3 regions of the Gordonia westfalica genome follow, and region 1 is predicted to be linked to each of the others. Evidence: predicted binding sites of a transcription regulator. Region 1 holds the regulator's gene; each other region holds the start of a gene.
What was found. The regulator LexA, encoded in region 1, represses DNA repair genes until DNA is damaged. The targets are predictions, from matches to a motif close to CGAACANNTGTTCG.
Positions count from the first base shown of each region.

Region 2: a site for LexA is predicted at 4,982-4,995, ahead of BLU62_RS10175 (SAV_6107 family HEPN domain-containing protein). Genes of this name have one in related genera too.
Region 3: a site for LexA is predicted at 2,495-2,508, ahead of BLU62_RS17175 (alpha-ketoglutarate-dependent dioxygenase AlkB). Genes of this name have one in related genera too.

Region 1 covers NZ_FNLM01000034.1:729,654-736,961, reverse strand. Annotated here, with positions in the region: gene pfkB (1-phosphofructokinase) at 1-135, opposite strand, end outside; gene BLU62_RS08690 (DeoR/GlpR family DNA-binding transcription regulator) at 132-902, opposite strand; gene BLU62_RS08685 (phosphoenolpyruvate--protein phosphotransferase) at 1,039-2,739, shown strand; gene lexA (transcriptional repressor LexA) at 2,717-3,424, opposite strand; gene BLU62_RS08675 (LysM peptidoglycan-binding domain-containing protein) at 3,661-4,197, shown strand; gene nrdR (transcriptional regulator NrdR) at 4,297-4,764, shown strand; gene hrpA (ATP-dependent RNA helicase HrpA) at 4,738-7,308, opposite strand, start outside.
Region 2 covers NZ_FNLM01000034.1:1,056,741-1,064,048, forward strand. Annotated here, with positions in the region: gene BLU62_RS10150 (peptidoglycan D,D-transpeptidase FtsI family protein) at 1-668, opposite strand, end outside; gene ftsL (cell division protein FtsL) at 772-1,665, opposite strand; gene rsmH (16S rRNA (cytosine(1402)-N(4))-methyltransferase RsmH) at 1,668-2,654, opposite strand; gene mraZ (division/cell wall cluster transcriptional repressor MraZ) at 2,908-3,348, opposite strand; gene BLU62_RS10170 (DUF3040 domain-containing protein) at 3,825-4,226, opposite strand; gene BLU62_RS10175 (SAV_6107 family HEPN domain-containing protein) at 4,404-4,868, opposite strand; gene BLU62_RS10180 (GNAT family N-acetyltransferase) at 5,190-5,861, shown strand; gene BLU62_RS10185 (phytoene desaturase family protein) at 5,908-7,308, shown strand, end outside.
Region 3 covers NZ_FNLM01000034.1:2,587,985-2,595,292, forward strand. Annotated here, with positions in the region: gene BLU62_RS17170 (GMC oxidoreductase) at 1-1,653, shown strand, start outside; gene BLU62_RS17175 (alpha-ketoglutarate-dependent dioxygenase AlkB) at 1,843-2,472, opposite strand; gene BLU62_RS17180 (GIY-YIG nuclease family protein) at 2,627-2,932, opposite strand; gene BLU62_RS17185 (SulP family inorganic anion transporter) at 3,131-4,645, opposite strand; gene BLU62_RS17190 (hypothetical protein) at 4,894-5,406, shown strand; gene BLU62_RS17195 (oxidoreductase) at 5,496-6,386, opposite strand; gene BLU62_RS17200 (adenylate/guanylate cyclase domain-containing protein) at 6,696-7,308, opposite strand, start outside.

The DNA of each region.
Region 1 (7,308 bases):
CCGGGCGACGTTGACGCCCTTTCCGCCCGGTTGCGCCCGGACGACGCCGGCGCGCTGGACCTCGCCGCGCCGTAGCGGGGTGGCGAGTTCGAGGGTGCGGTCGACACTGGGGTTGGCCGTGACGGTGAGGATCACGCGATCACGACCTCGACGCCGCGGGCCGACAGTGCGGCCGAGAACCTCGGATCGATCCCGGAGTCGGTGATCAGGACGTCGATGTCGTCGACGCCGGCGAATCCGGACAACTCCTCGCGCTCCATCTTCGAGCTGTCGGCAAGGACGACGACACGTCGGGCCGCGGCGACCATCGCCGCCTTCACCGCCGCCTCGTCGGGGTCCGGGGTGGACAGGCCGTGTGACTCGCTCAGGCCGTTGGTGCCGATGAACGCGGTGGTCACGCGCAGCCGGCCCAGTGCGGCGACGGTTTCGGAGCCGACGGTGGCCTGGGTGAGGCCGCGGACACGGCCACCGAGCGAATGCAGACCGTCGGCGCGACGTCCGGCGAGCAGCCCGGCGATCGGCAGGCTGTTGGTGATGAGTGTGAGGTCGCGGTCCCGCGGCATGGCCTCGGCGGCCCGGAAGGTGGTGGTCCCGGCGTCGAAGAGCACCGATCCGCCGTCGGGCGGGAAGAAGCGGAGGGCGGCGCGGCCGATGGCGGCCTTCTCCTCGGTCTGTTCGGTCTCGCGTTCGTCGATGCCGAGTTCGCCGATCACGCGCGTGATCTCGGGCCGGACGGCACCGCCGTGGACGCGCTGCAGATGGCCGGCCCGCTCGAGGGCGGCCAGGTCACGCCGCACCGTCTCGCTGGTCACGTCGAACTTCGTGGCGAGCTCGGCGACCGAGGCGCGCCCTGCGACGCGCACCTCCTCGGCGATGGCCTGCTGTCTCTCCTCGGCGTACACACCGGCTCCGTTCTGATCGTTCCCGCGAGTCTGGCCGCTCCCGTGAATGTGGGAACATGTGACTTTGCGTGTTGTAGTAACTGTGTTTACGCCTGTTTGTGTTGACAAGTCAAGAAGAATTTGTAACCGTGGTCACATGACGGAGATTTTGACGGGGACGCCGGTTGTCGGTGGAGTGGCTCACGGGCCCGCGCTCTGGCCGGGACGCCGCCCCGACCATTCCGCGGAGGCACTCGGCGCCGGGGTCGAGATCGCGGAGGGCCGGCGCGCCGAGGAGAGCGCGCGGTTCACCGAGGCTGCGGCCACCGTCGCCGCGCGGCTGCGCGAGCGTGCGTCACAGAACACCGGCGTCGCCGCCGAGGTGCTCGCCGCCACGGCCGGGCTCGCGGAGGACCGCGGCTGGATCGGCGCGGCATCGGCACTGATCGCGAAGGGCGCCTCGGCGCCGTCCGCGGCCGTCGCCGCCACCGAACAGTTCGCCGCGGTGTTCACCAAGCTCGGCGGGCTGATGGCCGAACGTGTCACCGACCTCAACGATGTTCGCGACCGCGTCGTCGCCGAACTGCTGGGCCTTCCCGAACCCGGTGTACCCACGCCTGAGGTGCCCTCGATCCTCCTGGCCGACGATCTCGCCCCCGCCGACACCGCGGGCCTCGATCCCGCCGCCACGATCGCGCTCGTGACACGACTCGGCGGACCCACCAGCCATACCGCGATCATCGCCCGTCAACTCGGCATCCCGTGTGTCGTGGCGGTCGGCGGACTCGGCGAGATCGAATCCGGCACCGCGATTCTCGTCGACGGCACCACCGGCGAGATCGTCGTCGACCCCGACGACGCCGTCGCGTCCGCCCGGGTCGAGGAGTACCGGCACCACGCCGCGCGCGTCGCCGGTTGGTCGGGTCCCGGCCGGACCGCCGACGGCGTCGAGGTGGCGATCCTGGCCAATGTCGCCGACGGCGCGTCGGCCCGCGCTGCCACCGGCCAGCCGGTCGAAGGGGTCGGACTGTTCCGTACCGAGTTGGCGTTCCTCGAGCGCGCCGACGAACCGTCGGTGGAGGAGCAGGCCGCGATCTACCGCGAGGTGCTGGACGCGTTCGCAGGCGGGAAGGTCGTCGTGCGGACCCTAGACGCCGGATCGGACAAACCGCTTCGGTTCGTCTCCCACCCCGACGAGGCCAACCCGGCACTCGGTGTCCGCGGCGATCGGATCGCCCTGGCGCACCCCGAGATCCGCGCCCATCAGCTCGACGCGATCGCCCGCGCCGCAGAGGAATCGGGAGCCCGGCCATGGGTCATGGCGCCGATGATCGCCTCACCCGCCGAGGCCGCGGCGTTCGCCGCACAGGTGCGCGAACGCGGTCTCGTCGCCGGGGTGATGGTCGAGGTCCCGGCCGCGGCGATCCTCGCGCCGGCGATCCTCGCCGAGGTCGACTTCGTCTCGATCGGCACCAACGACCTCACGCAGTACACGATGGCCGCCGACCGGATGTCGGCCGACCTCGCGGCGCTGACCGATCCGTGGCAACCCGCTGTGCTGCACCTGATCTCGATGGTCGCGCAGGCCGGACGCGATCAGGGGAAGCCGGTGGGTGTCTGTGGTGAGGCGGCCGCGGACCCGTACCTCGCCTGCGTACTCGTCGGCCTGGGGGTGACGTCCTTGTCGAGTGCTCCGGTGGCGGCCCCCGCGGTGGGCGCCCAGCTCGGCGCGGTCACCCTCGAGACATGCAAGAAAGCGGCGGCAGCGGCGCTGGCCGCCACCGATCCGGCTGCGGCCCGCGCGGCTGCCGCCGCGATCCTGGACAGTGACGAGGTCAGACTCGCCGCATCACGGTGACGACCTTGCCGAGGATGACGGCCTCGTCGCCCGGGATCGGGTCGAACAACTCGTTGTGCGGCATCAGCCAGACGTGTCCCTGCCGGCGTTTGAACGTCTTGACCGTGGCCTCGCCGTCGATCATCGCGGCCACGATGTCGCCGTTGTCGGCCACGTTCTGCTGACGGACCACGACCCAGTCACCGTCACAGATCGCGGCGTCGATCATCGATTCGCCGACGACCTTCAACAGGAACAGTGACCCCTCGCCGACGAGTTCGCGGGGAAGCGGGAACACGTCCTCGACGGCCTCCTCGGCGAGGATGGGACCGCCGGCGGCGATCCGGCCGAGGACGGGCACGAAGGTGGGCTCGGGCAGCGCGCCGCCGGCGGGCGAGGTGGGCGGCGGTGGATCGCTCGGTGCGATGTTGACCGCACGCGGCCGGTTGGCGTCGCGCTTGAGGAGCCCCTTGCGTTCCAGCGTCCGCAGCTGATGGGCGACCGACGACGTGGACGTGAGACCCACCTCGTCACCGATCTCCCGGATGCTCGGGGGGTAGCCGCGTTCGCGCACGGATTTGCGGATCACCTCGAGAACTCCGCGCTGGCGGGGCGTCAGCGAGGCCTCTGCCGCCGCCACATCCGCCGGGGTGACGGGCTCGTCGGCGCCCCGCGCTCCGGTGCGCTTACCGCCGTCATCGCTCATGATCGGGTTTCCTCTCGATTCCGAACGTGCTGGTAGACCGCTTGTCTGTCCACGACCCTAGCCGAGAATGCCGACCGCATCAAACATTTGTTCGACGTGTCGCGAGACAATTGTCGGAGCGCCGTGCTACAAATCGAACATCAGTTCATCGAACAGATGATCGACATTCGAACGGTTCGAACGCGACGACGCCGTCGCAGTACGAACCCCGTTCGACCGGAAACACGGAGGGCACCATGCGCACCGCCACTCTCATCGACCCCGTCCGCCACACCGACACCGTCCGCGGTGACGTCCTGGATCGTCCCCGCGCGCCCCGACGCACCGACGGTCGCCGGCCCGTCGACAACCGTCCGGTGCCGGAGTCGGCGATCCGGGTCCGCCGCGTCAACTCCACCCAGTGCGCCGCACCGGTCGGTACCCGTGGGCGCGGACCGGTGGTCCCGGCCGCGCGTCCCGCCGCTCCGGCTCCCGCGGCTGTCATCCGCCGCCGTCGTCGTACCGCCACGGCGGTCCTCGCCGGCGTCGGGCTCGCCCTGGCCGTGTGGGTCATCGCGATCGTCGGGCAGAACTACGCCGCATCGGTCACGCCCGCCTCGGTCGGCACCGAGGTCGTGCACGTGCGGTCCGGCGACTCGTTGAGCACCATCGCGTCGCGGATCGCCCCCGAGATGCCGCGTGAAGCGGTGGTCGACGAGATCATCCAGATGAACGACCTGGCGTCCAGCGGGCTGCGCGTCGGTCAGCCGCTCCTCACCCCCCGGTACCACTGACCCCGGGCGGTATCCTCGATGTCACAGGGACCGGCCGAGTACCGGCCTGGCGTGCGGCGCGGCTGCACCACAGTGTCCCGTGACGTGCGTGAGGATACGATGCGCTGCCCCTTCTGCAAGAACGACGACACCAAGGTCATCGACTCGCGTGTCGCTGATGAGGGGCAGGCCATCCGGCGTCGCCGCTCCTGCGTGGAGTGTGGGCGACGCTTCTCGACCGTGGAGAGCGCCGTGCTCGCAGTGGTCAAACGCAACGGCGTCACCGAGCCGTTCAGTCGCGAGAAGGTGATGAGGGGTGTCCGGCGCGCATGCCAGGGACGCCACGTCGCCGAAGACGCCCTCGCCCAGTTGGCACAGCAGGTGGAGGACACCGTGCGGGCCAGCGGGTCGGCCGAGATCCCCAGCAACGAGGTCGGCCTCGCGATCCTGAAGCCCCTGCGCGACCTCGACGAGGTGGCCTACCTCCGTTTTGCGTCGGTGTACCGCTCGTTCGACTCCGTCGAGGACTTCCAGCGGGAGATCGACGATCTGCGCGCCGCCTCAGCCGAGTCGATCAAGAGTTCGTAGGACCCGCTTCTCCGACACCGGGAACGCGGTGCCGAGTCGTTCGGCGAACAACCCCACCCGTAACTCCTCGACGAGCCATTGCGCCTCGTCGTTGACGTGGGCTCGCCGATGTTCGGGTACCTGCGTCAGGCGCTGCGCCCACCGTTCGGTCACCCGGTCCACGACGGACACCCCGGCCTGATCCCGCGCGGCGGACGCCGGGAGAGCCGCCAGCCGTGCCTCCGCGGCCGCGAGATATCGCGGCACGTTCTCCAGATGGCGACGTGCGGTGGCGGCCACGAATCCGTCGAAGACGAGATTGTCGAGTTGTTCGGCGACGTCGTCGGCGGCCAGTGAACCCGCATGGCGGTCGATCGCGGCACGTACCGGTGCCACCCAACCGAGCGCTTCCACCGCGAGTGAGAAGTACTCCGGCGCCGATTCGGTGATGCGGGGACGGATCTTCTCGGTGAGGGCGCTGAACGCCTCGGGAGAACGCACCGCGGACAGCGTCCCGGCGCCGAGGCCGGCAACCACGTCGCGGATCGCGCGGCGCGTGCAATCTGCCAGCAGGACATCGAGATCGGCATACGGGCTCTGGCTCAGTGCGAGTCGTTCCGTGGCCCCGAGCGAACCGGCCACTCGCCGGTGCAGCGGCGGTATCGCCAGGTCGAGGAGCGCGACGATTCCCCTCTCCGCGAGGCGATCACGGGCCTGCTCCGACGCCGCGTCGATGACGACGACCCCACGGCTGCGTCCGGCGTCGTCGGTGATCGCGTCGATGGTCGGATAGCGCGTGAGGCGCTGACCGGCGATGTCGACGGTCCGCTGTTCGGCGAGTGTGCCGATGCCGTCGTCGGTCCAGGTCCGGTACAGCGTGCGCTTCACCGTCTTCGACACCGCGGGCGTGGTCGCACGCTGGAGTTCGGCGATCGAGTCGGCGCGTGCGGTGATCCGGCCGGCGTCGTCGGTGACCGCGTAATGCATTCGCAGATGAGCGGGAATCCGTTCGAGGTCGAAATCGGCCGCGGTGACCGTCAACCCGGTGATCGTGGACAGTTCACGGGCGAGCCCGACCGCGAGTGGTTCGCTGCGCGGGGTGAGCCGGCCCAGTGCCAGATCGGCGAACCGCTGTGCGGGGGACATCGACTTGCGCAACTGCTTCGGCAACGACTTCACCAGTGCGGTGGCCAGTTCCGACCGCATGCCGGGAACCGACCAGTCGAAACCCGCCGAGCGGACATGGGGGAGCAGTGCCCGCGGGATGATCACCGTGACGCCGTCGTCCGGCGCGCCGGGCTCGAAACGGTAGCGGAGTTCGAGCCGGGTGTCGCCCTGCTGCCACGCACCCGGGTAGTCGGTGGGCGCGGCCTCGGTGGCGGTGACGTCCTCGGGTTTCAGGTCCAGCAGGTCGGGATCGGTGCGTCGGGTCTTCTTCCACCACGTGTCGAAATGGCGCGCGGAGGTGACCTCTGAGCCGACCCGCTTGTCGTAGAACTCGAACAGCTGGTCCTCGGTGATCACCAGTCCGCGCGTGCGCATTCGGTTCTCGACGTCGGAAGCGGCGTCGAGCAGGGCCCGGTTGCGTTCGAAGAACGGATGCTGGGTTCGCCAGTCACCTTCGACGAGGGCGTGGCGGATGAACAGTTCCCGCGAGACCACGGGGTCGATGGGGCCGTAGTCGACGCGACGCTGGGCGACGAGGGTGACCCCGTAGAGGGTGACCCGTTCATAGGCCATTGCCGCGCCGCGCTTGGCCGACCAGTGCGGTTCGCTGTGCGTGCGTTTGACCAGATCGCCGGCCAGTTTCTCCGCCCACAGCGGATCGATGCCGGCGACGGTGTGCGCGAACAGTCGCGAGGTCTCCAGGACCTCGGCGGCCATGATGAACGGCGGCGGCTTCTTGGCGAGCGGCGACGCCGGGAAGATCATCAGCGTGGTGTTGCGCGCGCCGGTGAACTCGCGGCCCTCGGTGTTGCGTGCCGCGATGTTGGACAGCAGACCCGAGAGGATGGCTCTGTGAACGGCGTCGGCGTCGACCTCGGGCAGTTCGGAACCGATGGGACTGACCGGCCAGTCGAGGTCCTTGACGATCTCGGTGAGCTGGCGGTGCAGATCGCGCCACTCCCGAATGCGAAGGAAATGCAGGAACTCGCGCTCGCACATCCGGCGGAATCGGCTGCTGGACAATTCTTTGCGCTGCTCGTCGAGATAGCGCCACAGCTCGACGTAGGACAGGAAGTCCGACTGCGGCACGACGAAGCGACGGTGTGAGGTGTCGGCGGCCTCGCGGTGTTCGGCGGGCCGTTCGCGCGGATCGGGCAACGACATCGCGGAGGCGATGACCAGAAGATGGTCGAGGCAGCCGAGCTCACGGCCGGCGATCAGCATCCGGGCGATCCGCGGGTCGACCGGGATGCGCGACATCGAGCGGCCGACCGGGGTCAGGCGTGGTGGGCCGCTGTCGCGGTTCACGGTGATCGCACCGAGTTCGGTCAGCACACCCATGCCGTCGCGGATGGCGCGCTCGTCGGGTGGCTGGACGAACGGGAAGTCGGCGATCTC
Region 2 (7,308 bases), 330 kb from region 1:
GCCGCCAGGGAACCGCCGGGGTAGAGCCGGATGCTCTCCGGGTCGGCGCCGACCTCGGGGAACTCCTCGGTGATGCGTTTGGCGACATCCGGGCTGACCGCGCGGGCCAGGTAGACGAAGGACTCGTCGCCGGTGACCTTCTTCAAGAGGTCCTCTTCGCTGATCGAGCCGCCGAGTGCGACCGACACGCCCTTCGCGATCTCCTTCAGTCGCTCGTCGACGCCGGGCAGTTCGTCGTTCTTCCGGTGCTCTTCCTCGATCGATTTGCGAACCGCCTTGGGCAGGAACGTCAGTGACCGCGCCTCGTCGGTGTAGGCCAACGGACGGCCGTTGCGGTCGAGGATGGAACCCCGCTTGGCGGTGAGGACCTGGGTGTACTCGCGCTGCTGGGCGGCCTCGGCCGAGATGGACCCGGCCTGGACGGTGTGGACGACGATCATCTTGGTCGCGACCGCGAGGACCACGAGCAGCACGACGACACCGGCCGCCCGTGTGCGGAAACCGAAGCTGTGCAGTCCCCCGCCCTTGCCCGGACCGTTCTTGCCCGGACCGCCCTTACCCGGTCCACCGCGACGCGGGCCGCCCGCGGCGGCGCCGGATCCCTGCCCCGGACGACGTCCCGGGCGAGACGGCTCGTGGCCGAGTCGCTCGAAGGTCGCACGTGTCATGGTCGTCAATTGTTCACCGCTTCGAGGTCGTGACAGGGATTTGGCATCGGCGGGTTGCAGATCGATGGGGGCAGTGTGACGACACCCACCGGAAGCGCCCGCATCAGGTGCGGGGCACGACGTTCGGCGCCGGGACCGGTGTCGACGGCCGGGGTGTCGAGGACTCGGGCGCGGCCGATCCCTCCCCCTGACCGGGAGCCGGATCGGGTTGGGCCGGAGCGGGTTGCGACGGATTCGACGGCGTCGACCCATCCGGTGACGGCTGTGCCGGGGTCGGCTGCGCCGGGCTCTGCTGCGCTGGCGGATTGGGCGTACCCGCGGCCCCGCCACCGAGACCGATCGAGTCGTCCACCTGGCGCGGGTCGATGCTCTCCGTGGGGTCGGGCTTCAGCTCGGGGTTGAGGTCGGCCATCGGCTTCCCCGATGCCGGTGCCGGTTTCCCGACGACGCGGGGCCGGCGCGGGTCGTCGACGATCATCCGCGCCGGATTGTCCGACGGGATCATGCCGAGACGGGTTGCCTCACGGGACAGTTCGGGAGCCGAGTTACCGGATTCGTAGGTCCGCTTGAGCGCGTCTCGCTGGTCGATGAGCGACTGGTTCTCGGTCCGCTCTATGCCGAGTTTGTAGGAGTCCTGAGCCGACTTGGTGGACAACCACAGGCTGAGACCGAGACCGAGTACGAGAAGCGCGATCACCGGGACCACGAAAGGAGTGTGCTGCAACCGTTCCCGGAGCGAGGCACCGGACATCGACAGCCCGCCGCGGGTCGCGCGCGGCGCACTGGCACCGGCGGCCATGCGCTTGTGTCGGCGGTCCAGCGCACGCTGTGCGGCACGCGAACGGGTTGCACGTTCGGACTCGATGCGCGCCCGCCGTGACCGCCGGGTGTCGCGCTCGTCTTCGGAACGCCCTGTGTCGGAACGGCTGCCGCGAGCTCGACCGGATTCAGAGCGTCCGGAGCCGGGACGATTGGGGGCCTCGTGCAGGATCGTCATGCTCAGCCCTTCTTCTCGACTCGTTCGACCGCGCGTACCCGCACCGGGGCCGATCGCGGATTGATGGTGAGTTCCTCCTCGTCGGGACGCTCGGCACCGCGGGTCACGAGGCGGAACTCCGCGGCGGTACCCGGCAGTTCGACGGGCAGTCCGGGCGGCGACGTCGAGGTCGTGCGAGTCGCGAACTCCCGCTTGACGATCCGGTCCTCGAGTGACTGGTAGCTCATCACCGCGACGCGTCCGCCGACCGTCAGCACCGACAGTGCCGTCGGCAATGCCTCACGCAGGACGTCGAGTTCGTGATTGACCTCGATGCGCAGCGCCTGGAAGGTCCGCTTGGCCGGGTGCCCACCCGTGCGGCGGGTCGCCGCCGGGATGCTGGCGTAGAGCAGTTCGACGAGGCGCGCACTGGTGGTGAACGGTTCTTTCTCGCGCTCCCGCAGGACCGCCGAGGCGATCTTGCCGGCGAAGCGTTCCTCGCCGTATTCCGAGAGCACACAGGCCAATTCGCCGTGACTGTAGGTGTTGAGGACGTCCGCGGCGGTGAGCGGATCGTCGGAGTTCATGCGCATGTCCAGCGGCGCGTCGACGGAGTAGGCGAATCCCCTACCGGCCTGGTCGAGCTGCATCGACGAGACGCCGAGGTCGAACAGGGCCGCGTCGATGGATTCCTCACCGGCGTCGGCGAGGACGTCGGCGATCTCGTGGAAGGTGGCCTGGTGCAGCGAGATCCGGTCCGCGTGCGGCTCGAGCCGGCGCTGGGCGATCTCCAGGGCGGAGGCATCGCGGTCGATGCCGACGAGGTGCACGTTGGGGAACGTGTTCAGGATGAGTTCGCTGTGCCCACCGGCACCGAGCGTCGCATCGAGGAACACGCGCCGGTCATCTGATTCCAGTGCCGGGGTGAGCAATTCGACGATGCGGCGGCCCATGACCGGGATGTGGCCGAACTCGCCGGAGCGACGAGTGTCGTCACCAGTGTCATCCACGGAGTGCCCCCATCGGCGTGTCGGCCAGGTCGGTCGGCTGAGTCGGCGTATCGGTGCGAACGGAATCTGTCGCCAGGAGTGTCATGTCACGTCACGTCACGGTGGGGATCACCGTCGGGCCGCGCCCCGGATGGAGCGAGGTCCCGACCCGATCGCGCACCTGGCGTTGGGGAAGTACGCCAGGGTCGGACCGGACCGGGGCCTCGTGCCACCCGAAGCCCGTGCACCGCTTCCGCCTGTGGTCCCCTCTCGGCTACAAGACCGCGTTCAACGCGGCCGAGTTCGCTGCCGAGAAGTTCTCCTCGTGCTGGGTCTGGTACTCGTTCCATGCGGCCGAATCCCAGATCTCGAGGTGATCGAAGCTACCGAACACCACGCACTCCTTGGACAGTCCCGCGTAGATCCGATGGTCGGAGGACAGGCTGATCCTGCCCTGGCCGTCCGGTCGTTGCTCTTCCGAGCCGGCGAAGAACGTTCGCTGAAACGCACGCAGGTCAGGGTCGTTGCGTGACGCCTCGACGATCTTCGCCGCGATCACATCGAACTCTTCGGTCCGATACACCGACAAGCTGTGGTCTTGGCCTTTGGTGACCACTACCCCTCCTGCCAATGCATCGCGGAACTTGGCGGGCAACGTGAGTCGCCCTTTGTCGTCCAATTTGGGCGTGTAGGTGCCGACAAATCGCATTGACACGTCGACGCCTCCTGCCCCTGGGTTCTGCGCTCCGGACCGCTTCACCCAGTGATGCCACAGTACCCCACTTTCCTCCACTTTCCACCCCAGAGGCCCACACGGCTTTCCACATTCAGCAAATCCGCAGTTCAGATGGGCAAAACCCTGCTGGTGGTACTGCGTGTCATCGTCGATTCCGGCCCGTCGGACGTCGATCAAGCGCGTGACATACGTGTTTGGTGATACTCCAGGTACCCGTGCGACCTGCGTTTCTTCGCTGGTGGGGCAAAGTGGGGACCCCTGGTGGGGCGAGGTGGGGAACGCCGGTGAGGGAAGGTGGGGCGGCGCGTGGGTGACGGTGGGGGGAAGCCGGAGGCGTGGACACGGGGCCACAGACGAACGGCGCGGCGAAACGGGGCGACAGACAAAAGAGCCGCGCACCCCCGAGGGGGTGCGCGGCTCGTGTGAGAGTTGTGACCGTCAGGCCGGCGAGAGATCTACTCCTGCTCGAACCGACGGTTGAATCGTTCTTCCATCCGCTCCGACAGCTTGCGCTTGGAGCCCGATGACCCGGACTGCTTCTTGCCTCCCCCGCGCGGCGCGGACGTCGCGGAGTCGGCGAGGTCGTCACCCCAGAGGGCGAAGAGGCCGGCACCGAACATCACCAGGAAGCCGAGGAGGCTGACGATCGGGAAGCCCCCGATGTCGATCCCTATGATGAGACCGCCGACGAGCATCACGAGGCCGACGACGAAGACCGCCACCGCCTGCAGGCGACGACGACCACTCGACTTGCCCAGCCGACGACGCTTGACACTGGACGCAAACTTGGGGTCTTCCGCGTACAGAGCGCTCTCGATCTGTTCGAGCATGCGTTGCTCGTGCTCCGAAAGTGGCACCGACCCTCCTTCTCCCTGATCCGCGACGCCGACGACGGTCAACCGCGACCGGTGGGGCGTCTGCGCCTTATTCTCCCATGATACGAGGTGAAATCAGCCGCGACCACCATTACTCTCTGTTGCGGAGTCGGATGCGCATACCGGAACGACAACGGAACGTCGAAAGTGTGTCAGGCCTCACGCCGTTCGCCCGATTTGGGGCTCCTCTGTCCCGAATTTGCCTTGCTCGTAAGCGATGACCAGGGTTTCGACCTGCCGAAGGAAATCGAGGACGAGAAGTCGCATGCCGGCGACGCTGTCGGGGTCGAGTGTTCGGATGATCCCCGACTCGATCTTCATCCGCACGGACGACAGCGAGGCGAAGCGCGCCGCCAGCGGGGCGAGCTCGGGAGCGACGACGCCGATGCGGGTCCAGGCGTTCGACGTCTTGCGACGGGAGGGACCGACCGGCTCGCCTATCGCCAGCGCGGCACCGGCTGCACGAAGTGCGACGAGATAGAACTGACGGAAACGCTCGGCGTCGTCGGAGACCCCGTCCGCGTTGTCGAGGAGGAGATGGGCGCGCGCAAGCAGATCGCGCGCACGTCCGACCATCACCGGGTCGACGGGGGCGGACCGCCTGGATGTGGGCCGACCGGGCATGGCATCCTCCTCACTCGCTGACGACGGCGCCCGGTGGCAGACGCTTCCCTCGTCCGCCACCGGACCGTCATGTCGTCGGGATGAACGCGAACAGCTTGCGGAGGCACATTCATCGAACACCCGTTCGACACGTTCAATATAGCTAGCGACGCGCGTCTCTTCAAGGCGTGGGTCCGCGCCCCGCACCCATCTTCAACACCGGGTCCCGTGACCCGATTCCGCCGGGTCCGCCATACCGAGAGGACAGTCACACCAGATGGTCGGAGAACGCATTGACCGGGACGGTGCGGCCCGCCCGGTGAGCCGGAGAGCGATCCGACTTTGACGATCCGCCTGGTGAACCTCAACGGTCAGGACTCTCGCGTGTGGCTGGAGCCCGCGCTCGACGTCTACGTGACCGCGATGGGGTACCCCCGCGGGACCGAGGTGCACCGCGCCGCCCTGTGGCGCGAACACATCGCCCGTCCCGGATGGCGTGCGATCGGAGCGGTCGCCACGCTGCCCCCACACGAGGCGCAGTCGATGCCGACCGTTCGCCGCCGGGTGGGACTGCCCGTGGGTACGGGTCCCGACGACGTCCTCGTGGGAATCGCCTACGGATACACGGGGGCAACCGGCCAGTGGTGGAATCAGCAACTCCGGCTCGGGTTGCGACAGACCGGACGCTCGCCCGCGGACATCGAGATGATCGCCCGCGACTACTTCGAGCTGACCGAGCTCCACGTCCACCCGACGGCACAGGGCCACGGCATCGGGCAGTTGCTGCTCGCACGGCTTCTCGCCGACCGGCCCGAACGCCACGTCCTGTTGTCCACACCGGAGATCCCGGCCGAACGCAACCGGGCGTGGTCGCTCTACCGGCGCATGGGTTTCTCGGATGTCCTCCGTCATTTCACCTTCACCGGCGACCCTCGGCCGTTCGCCTTCCTGGGCCGTCCGCTGCCCCTGAATCTCCAACCGCCACCCGCCGGTCCCCCACAACCCGGAAGGTAGAAGTCGTGGCACATCCGGAGAAGAACGCGCACGACACAGGACACGCATGAGCGGCCACGGCGATCGGCGCGACGCGGTGGTCATCGGCGCCGGCCACAACGGCCTGATCGCCGCGGCCTATCTGGCACAGGCCGGCCGGGACGTCGAGGTGCTCGAACGCGACGAGATCCCCGGCGGCGCCGTCTCGACCGTCGAACGCTTCCCCGGGCACCTCATCGATCGCGGTTCCTCGGCTCACCTGATGATCCGGCACTCCCCCGTCCTCGACGACCTCGACCTCGCCGCGCACGGACTGCGCTACATCGACTGCGACCCGTGGGCATTCGTCCCGGCGACCGCGACCGCGCCGGCCATCGTCTTCCGCACCGACCTCGACGCCACCTGCGCGTCCATCGAACGGTCGTGCGGCGCAAAAGATGCCGCGGCGTATCGGCAGTTCGTCGAGACGTGGACGCCGCGGGCGGCGGCCGTCATGGACGCGTTCTACCGGCCCGCGACGATGGGACAGTTCGGCCGGGCCTTCCTCGGCCTCGGTTCGACCGCGACCACCGAACGCACCGGCATCGTCGGACGCCGCAGCGGCGCGATGCTCAATCTCACCGCCGAGCTCATGGCGTCGGGCGACGCCCTTCTCGACCGGTACTTCGACTCCGAACAGCTCAAGGCCGGACTCGCCTGGTTCGGCGCCCAGTCGGGACCGCCGATGACCGCACCCGGCACCGCGCCGATGGTCGGATTCGCCGCGTTGATGCACCGGATTCCACCCGGCCGCGCCATCGGCGGCAGCGGTGCGCTCACGGATGCGCTCGTACATCGCATCGGGGCCGACGGCGGTCGGATCGCCTGCGGGGATCCCGCCGTCTCGATCACCCGGTGCGGCGACCACTGGCGGGTGCAGACCGAATCCGGTGAACGTCGTTGCACGCCGACGGTGATCAACGCCTGCCATGTGCTCGCGACCCTGGATCTGCTGGCGGCGGGCGATTTCGACGCCGGGACCCTCGACCGCTGGCGCCGCGACATCGTGGTCGGCAGCGGGATCGGGATGGCGGTCCGCCTCGGCACGACCGCGCTACCCGCCTACCGCGACCTACCCGACGACCTGCCCGCGCACGGAGTCCACTCGGCACTCGGACTGCTCGTCACCGACCGTGCGCACCTCGTCCGCGCGCACGCCGCCGCGGCGGTCGGAGCGTTGCCGCCGCGGCCCGCGGTCGTGGCGATGAGCTTCTCGGCGATCGATCCGACCCTCGCCCCCGAGGGCCGGCACGCGATCAACCTGTGGGCCCAGTGGCACCCCTACCGGCTCGCCGGTGCTCGATCAACGGCGGGCGCAAGCGTCGCCGGAGGCGACTGGGCGACGGCGGGCGCACAGGCCGCCGCGGCGGTCTGCGACGAGGTGGATCGTCACGCACCGGGTTTCGCCGAGTCGATCGCGCACCGCCAC
Region 3 (7,308 bases), 1.9 Mb from region 1:
TCGGTGGCCGCACTCCGGCTGACCGAGAAGGGTTATCGCGTCGCGGTCGTCGAGTCGGGTCGTCGTTTCGCCGACGCCGACCTGCCCAAGACCAGTTGGCGTCTCAAGGATTACGTGTGGGCGCCGGCGCTCGGCATGTTCGGCGTCCAGCGCATGCACCTGCTGCGCGACGTCCTCGTGATGGCCGGCGCAGGCGTCGGCGGCGGATCGCTGAACTACGCGAACACGCTGTACCGGCCACTCCCCGCATTCTTCGACGACCCGCACTGGGGCAAGATCACCGACTGGGCCGCCGAACTCGACCCCTACTACGACCAGGCGTCGCGCATGCTCGGTGTGACCACCTATCCCAAGGTCACCCCGGCCGACCGGGTGATGCGCAAGGTCGCCGAGGACATGGGCGCAGGCGGCACCTTCGTCCACACGCCCGTCGGCGTCTTCTTCGGCGAGCCCGGAAAGACTGTCGAGGACCCGTTCTTCGGCGGCGCCGGACCGGCCCGCACCGGCTGCACCGATTGCGGCGCCTGCATGACCGGTTGTCCCGTCGGCGCGAAGAACACGCTGGTCAAGAACTATTTGTACCTGGCCGAACAGGCCGGTGCCACCGTCATCCCGCTGACGACCGTCGACGATGTCCGTCCACGATCAGAGGGCGGATACACCGTCGGTACGCATCGAACGGGTCGACGCTGGTCGCGCCGTGGTCGCCGTTCGTTCACCGCCGATCACGTGGTGTTCGCCGCCGGCACGTACGGCACCAACAAGCTGCTGCTGGACATGCAGCAGAGCGGTCGACTTCCCGGGCTGTCCCCTCGGCTCGGGAAGGTGGTCCGGACCAACTCCGAGGCCGTCCTGGCCGCGACCGCGACCGATCTGAAGGTCGACTACACCGAGGGTGTGGCGATCACGTCGTCGTTCCACCCGAACGAACACACCCACATCGAGCCCGTGCGATACGGCAAGGGCAGCAACCTGATCGGGTTGTTGCAGGCGATGCTCATCGATGGCGACGGTCGCCTGCCGCGGCCTCTCGCAGCCGTGGTCGAGATGATCAAGCACCCGCTCGTCACATTGCGTGGCCTGTCGGTTCGCAACTGGTCCGAGCGCACGATCATCGCCCTGGTGATGCAGACCGCCGACAACTCCCTCGAATTATTCTCGCGCCGTGGCCGTTTCGGTCCGATGCTGCGCAGCAAGCCAGGTGCCGGCGACCCGCCGCCGACCTGGATCCCGGTGGGCCACGAGGCCGTCCGCAAGATCGCCGACGAGATCGACGGCGACCCGGGCGGTTCCTTCGTCGACTGGCTGAACATCCCGATGACCGCGCACTTCCTGGGCGGCTGCTCGATCGGACGTTCCGCCGACGACGGCGTCGTCGACCCGTATCACCGCGTGTTCAACCATCCGGGCCTGCACGTCGTCGACGGTTCGGCGGTATCGGCGAACCTGGGTGTGAACCCGTCGCTGACGATCACCGCCCAGGCCGAGCGCGCACTCGCGATGTGGCCGAACGCCGGTGAGGCGGACCCGCGTCCGGAGCTCGGTGCGTCGTACGAGCCGGTCGCCCCGGTGCACCCCGCCCGTCCCGCGGTGCCCGAGTACGCACCCGCCGCACTGCGGTTGCCGATCACGCCGATTTCCAACGCCGGCTGAGCTCGTTGAGCCGGTAGCGAGCGCCCGCAAATCCCGCTCGTTGAGCCGGTAGCGAGCCACCGCAAATCCCGCTCGTTGAGCCGGTAGCGAGCGCCAGCGAGCCACCGCGTCGAAACGAGCACCCGCACCCCCGCTCGTTGAGCCGGTAGCGAGCGCCAGCGAGCCACCGCGCGAAACGAGCACCCGCGCTCACCACACCCCGGGCGGCCTCAGCTGGATGCTGATCCGCGCCCCGACGCCGCGCACCTTGGGTACCGCGTGTTCCCAGGTGCGCTGGCAGCTGCCGCCCATGACCAGCAGGTCACCGGTGGACAGGGTGAACTTCAGCGACTTCCCGCCGCCGCGCGGTCGCAGCATCAGCGGCCGCGGGGCGCCGAGGGAGACGATCGCGACCATCGTGTCGTGCGTCGACGCCCGGCCGATGCGGTCACCGTGCCAGGCGACCGAGTCGTTGCCGTCGCGGTAGAGGCTGATGCCGGCGGTCGCGAAACCTTCGGGCAGTTCGTCGCGGTAATGCCGCGACAGCGCAGACCGCATCTCGGTGATCAACGCATCGGGGAACGGATCGTCCTTCTGATAGATCGACACCAGCCGGGGGACGTCGACGACGCGGTCGTACATCTGACGTCGCTCGGCTCGCCACGGGACATCGCGGCGGAGTCGGTCGAACAGCTCGTCGGGTCCGCTGATCCAGCCCGGGCACAGGTCCACCCACGCACCGTCGGTGAGTGGACGCCGCGTCATCGAGGCCGCCAGGTCGCCGAGCGCCGGTTCCGCGGCCACCTCGGCGAACAACGAACCCTGGATGCCGATGGACATGCTCCCCACCGTACACCGAGATCGAACGCACGTTCGAGGATTGGCGCCGGCTGAGCCTGCACCCCCACTGCCGGCTGAGCCGGCACCCCCACTGCCGGCTGAGCCGGTACCGAGCGAAGCGAGGCACCGCGTCGAAGCCCCCGCACCGCCATCCTCACGGGTCGATCGCGAGCCTCCGCTGCCCACCCTTCATCGCAAAGCCGGGCAGCAGTTCCATTCTTCCTTCGATGAGCGCACGACGCTTTGCACGCGACCAACCGTGCAAGCGGCGTTCGGCCGCATGCGCCTCACCGATGTGCGGGAACTCTCTCTGATAGACGAGACGAACGGGAAGCCGTGAGCGCGTGTACCTCGAACCCTTCCCGCTCATGTGTTGGTCGACGCGGTGTTCGACGTTGCGTGTACTGCCGACGTACAGGCTGCCGTCGGCGCACTCGAGGATGTAGACGAAGCCGGACATGGGTCGACTGTGGACGATGACGAGGCCTGCGGCTCTGTCGTATCCACAGGTAGCAGCTCGATCCCCAGCGGGTTCGACGTCGGCTTGCGGGGGGCTTCGACGCGGTGCCTCGCTGCGCGAGGAACCGGCTCAGCCGGCGGTAGGGGCGCCTCGCTGCACGAGGAACCGGCTCAGCCGGCAGTGGGGCACCACACCGGGCTACTCCCCGCCCAGATGCCCGCTCAACCGGCCGTGCCGTTCGGCGCTGGCGTCGTTGAGCCCGACGATCGTGACGTTCTTGCCCTTCGCCCTGTACTTGGTGGTGATGGCGTCGAGGGTCGCCACCGACGACGCGTCCCACACGTGCGAGTCGCTGAGGTCGATGATGACGTTGGATTCCTCGGCGGTGTAGTCGAACTGGTACACGAGGTCATTGCTCGACGCGAAGAACAGCTCGCCCTCCACCTTGTAAACGCGGGTGTTCTCGTCTGGACCGTCGACCTCGACGACCTCCGTCAGGTGCGCGACGCGACGCGCGAACAACACCGACGCGATCAGCACACCGACGATGACTCCATAGGCCAGGTTCGACGTCGCGACGGTCACCGCGACTGTCGCCAGCATCACGACGGTCTCCGACTTGGGCATGCGCCGCAACGTCTTCGGGTTGATGCTGTGCCAGTCGAACGTCCCCACCGACACCATGATCATCACCGCGACCAGCGCCGCCATCGGGATCTTGGCCACCACATCGCCCAGTCCCACGACGAGTATCAGCAGGAAGACACCGGCCAGGAACGTCGAGATCCGAGTGCGCGCACGGGATTCCTTGACGTTGATCATCGTCTGGCCGATCATCGCGCAACCGCCCATGCCGCCGAAGAAGCCGGTGACCAGGTTGGCGACACCCTGCCCGACGGCCTCACGGGACTTGTCGGAGTGCGTGTCGGTGATGTCGTCGACCAGTTTGGCGGTCATCAGCGACTCGAGCAGGCCGACGATGGCGATCGCCAGCGCGTACGGCGCGATGACGGACAACGTGTCCCAGGTGAACGGCACATCAGGGATCACCCACGCCGGCAGACTGTCCGGAAGCTCGCCCTCGTCACCGACATTCGGCACCTTCACGCTCGCGATCAACGTCACCGCGGTCAGCAGCACGATGGCGACCAGCGGTGCGGGTACCGCGGTCGTCAGCCGCGGCAGCCCGACGATGATCACGATGCCGGTCGCCACCATCGGGTACACCAGCCACGGCACGCCCAGCAGATGCGGCACCTGCGCGGAGAAGATCAGGATGGCCAGCGCGTTGACGAAGCCGACCATCACGCTGCGCGGGATGAACCGCATCAGCTTCGCGACGCCGAGCGCACCCAGCGCGACCTGGAAGATGCCTCCGAGCAGGACCGCGGCGATCAGATACTGCAGACCGTGGCTGTCCACGAGCGGCGCCACCACCAGCGCAACCGCACCGGTGGCCGCCGAGATCATCGCGGGACGACCGCCGACGATCGCGATGGTCACCGCCATCGTGAACGACGCGAACAGGCCGACCCGCGGGTCGACGCCGGCGATGATCGAGAACGAGATCGCCTCGGGGATCAGGGCCAGCGCGACGACGAGTCCGGCCAGGACCTCGGTGCGCAGCCGGCTCGGCGAACGCAGTGTCGACAAGACGGGCTGGCGGTCGGCCGGTGAGACGGCCTCAGTGCCGGCCTTCGCGGAACTCGGCACCGCGGACTCCTCTGTACAGGGGTGGTGAACCTGCGGAACTCTACTCGCGCACGCGGCGACGCTCACCTCCGCGGGCGGGGTAGGCCTCGTCGTCGACGCAGCTCACGCGGTTCTCGACGACCCGCGCCAGTGGGCAACCGCACATCCGGCGCACCCACGCGGGGGCCGCCGGGTGAGGGGTCCTCCAGCGGCGGCCCATCGTCGATGCTTTAATCAATTCGTTATAAATCTTTCCGAGGGGGAACTCGATGAAGCGCTCCGGTATCGCCGGCTTGTTGGCTGCTGCCGCCATGTTGATCCCGACGACTCCGGCGATGGCCGACCCGGTCGGTGATCTGTTCGGCAGTGCCAGCGGCAGCCTGGACTCCGGAAGCTCGGCGTTCGGCTCGTCGGGCGACAAGGTCACCCACTACGGCAAGCTCGGTCGTGCGGACGCGCGCAACGGCGTGAAGTCCATCAACGTCTGGGTCTACAACCCGAAGGGCGCCACGCAGACGACGCCGGGCACCTTCGTCAAGAACTCCCGCCTCGGCGTGCGCTGGAACTCGATCATCAACTCCGGCCCCATCGTCGACGGCAACGAGTGCCGCATGGAGGTCCGCCTCGCCGGACCGAAGGTGCCCAAGGAAGCCGCGCTGTACAAGACACGGGACTGCACCGCGGTGAAGTCCTACTTCTTCAAGGGCGGTGGCGACTTCACCATCCGCGTCACCGACCTGATCTCCGGCGCGTCGAACAGCATCGCGTTCTCGGTCGAATAGCAACCGCTACCCGCCTGGACACAAAGTGCGGGATGAGTGCTGGTTTCCGGCACTCATCCCGCACTTTCTGCGCACGTGATCGGGAACTGTCAGCCCGCCGCCGGCACGTCGAACTTCTCCCCCGTCAGCTTCTCCGACTCCGCCCACAGCGCCGCACGGAACGATTCGTCGTCGGCAGCCTTCTTGTATTTGTTCCGGCCGGGCGAACCGTGCATCCCGAAGAACTTGGTCGGCCCGTAGTACGTGCCGGACGGCAGGCCCGACATGGTCGCGGCGTACTCCTGCGGCAGCGCCCCGTCGGCGGCGGACTGCGCGATCGGCAGTTTGTTTCCGAGCTTCGCCATGACGTCGGTGAAGTTCTCGCTCCGGCCCTGCAATTCCGTTGCGGCATAACCGGGGTGGGCGATGAAGGACTGCTTCGACGACCCGGCCTCCTTCAGCCGTTTGGCGAGCTCGAGTCCGAACATGAGATTGGCCATCTTGGAATCGCCGTAGGCCTGCCACCGACGGTATCGACGCTTCTCCCAGTTGAGGTCGTCGAGTTGGATGTTCCCGATCTGATGCACGCCCGGCGACACGGTGACGACCCGGTCGGTGATCTTCGGCAGCAGCAGCGCGGTGAGCGCGAAGTGGCCGAGATGGTTGGTGCCGATCTGCATTTCGAAGCCGTCGACGGTGCGTCGAAGCGGTACGGCCATGAGACCGGCGTTGTTGATGAGGACGTCGGCACCGGTGAAACTCGAGGCGAACGCCCGGACCGACGACAGATCCGCGAGATCGAGCTGAGCGACCGTCGCGTTGGGTCCCAGCTTCGACGCGACGGCGTCGGCCTTGGTGGTGTTGCGGCACGCCAGGATGACGTCGGCGCCGGCGGCGACGAGCGCTTTCGCCGTCTCCGCCCCGAGGCCGCTGTTGGCGCCGGTCACCACGAAGGTGCGGCCTGTCTGATTGGGAATGTTCGCTGACGTCCAACCGTTCATCGCAGCCCCCTGGGGTGGTCTGTGGCGCGGCGACGGCGCCGCGACCCTTCGGCCCACGCTATTGACGACCCCGGACCGCGTCAACGACTCGTCTGGTGCAGTGGGGGTTTCGACGCGGTGGCTCGCTTCGCTCGCTACCGGCTCAACCCGCAGGACACGTGGCTCGCTTCGCTCGCTACCGGCTCAACCAGCGGGACACGGTGGCTCGCTTCGCTCGCTACCGGCTCAACCCGCAGGACGCGGTGGCTCGCTTCGCAAGACACGACGACGCGCACCGCTCGCAACCGGCTCAATCAGCCTGTGGGGTGCTCAGCCGCCGAAGAACGTCGTCAGCCGCAGTGGATTGGCGCCGACGATGCGTCGGGCCGGGCGCAGCAGCTCGGCGATCAGATTGCCCGACGACCCGAGCCGTTCGACGAGGTCGGAGGGGGCGTAGAACTCGGTCGGGGCGGACCGTCCGCGCATGATGCGGCTCCCCAGCAGTTCCCATTCGTCGGCTTCCGCGCCGGCCGAGTCGAGCGCGGCGCCGCTGGCGAGGGCGGGGATGCGACCGGTCTTCGCCATGTCGGACAGCCGGGCGCATTCGTTCACCGGGTCGCCGATGACGGTGTATTCGTAGCGTCGTTCGGCGCCGATGTTGCCGGCGAAGACCTCGCCGTAGGAGACGCCGATCCCCCACCGGATGTCGAGGCTCTTGGCGAGACGGTCGGCGAGATCGCGGGCCGCGGCGAGCGCGTGACCGGCGGGGTCGTCGAGCTCGACGGGCGCTCCGAAGACGGCGAGCGCGGCGTCGCCCTCGAATTTGTTGACGAAGCCGCGGTTCTGGTCGACGACGTCGAAGACGATGCTGAAGAACGCGTTGAGGAGTTCGGCGACGTCGTCGGGACTTCGATTGTGGGAGAGCTTCGTCGAGCCGACGATG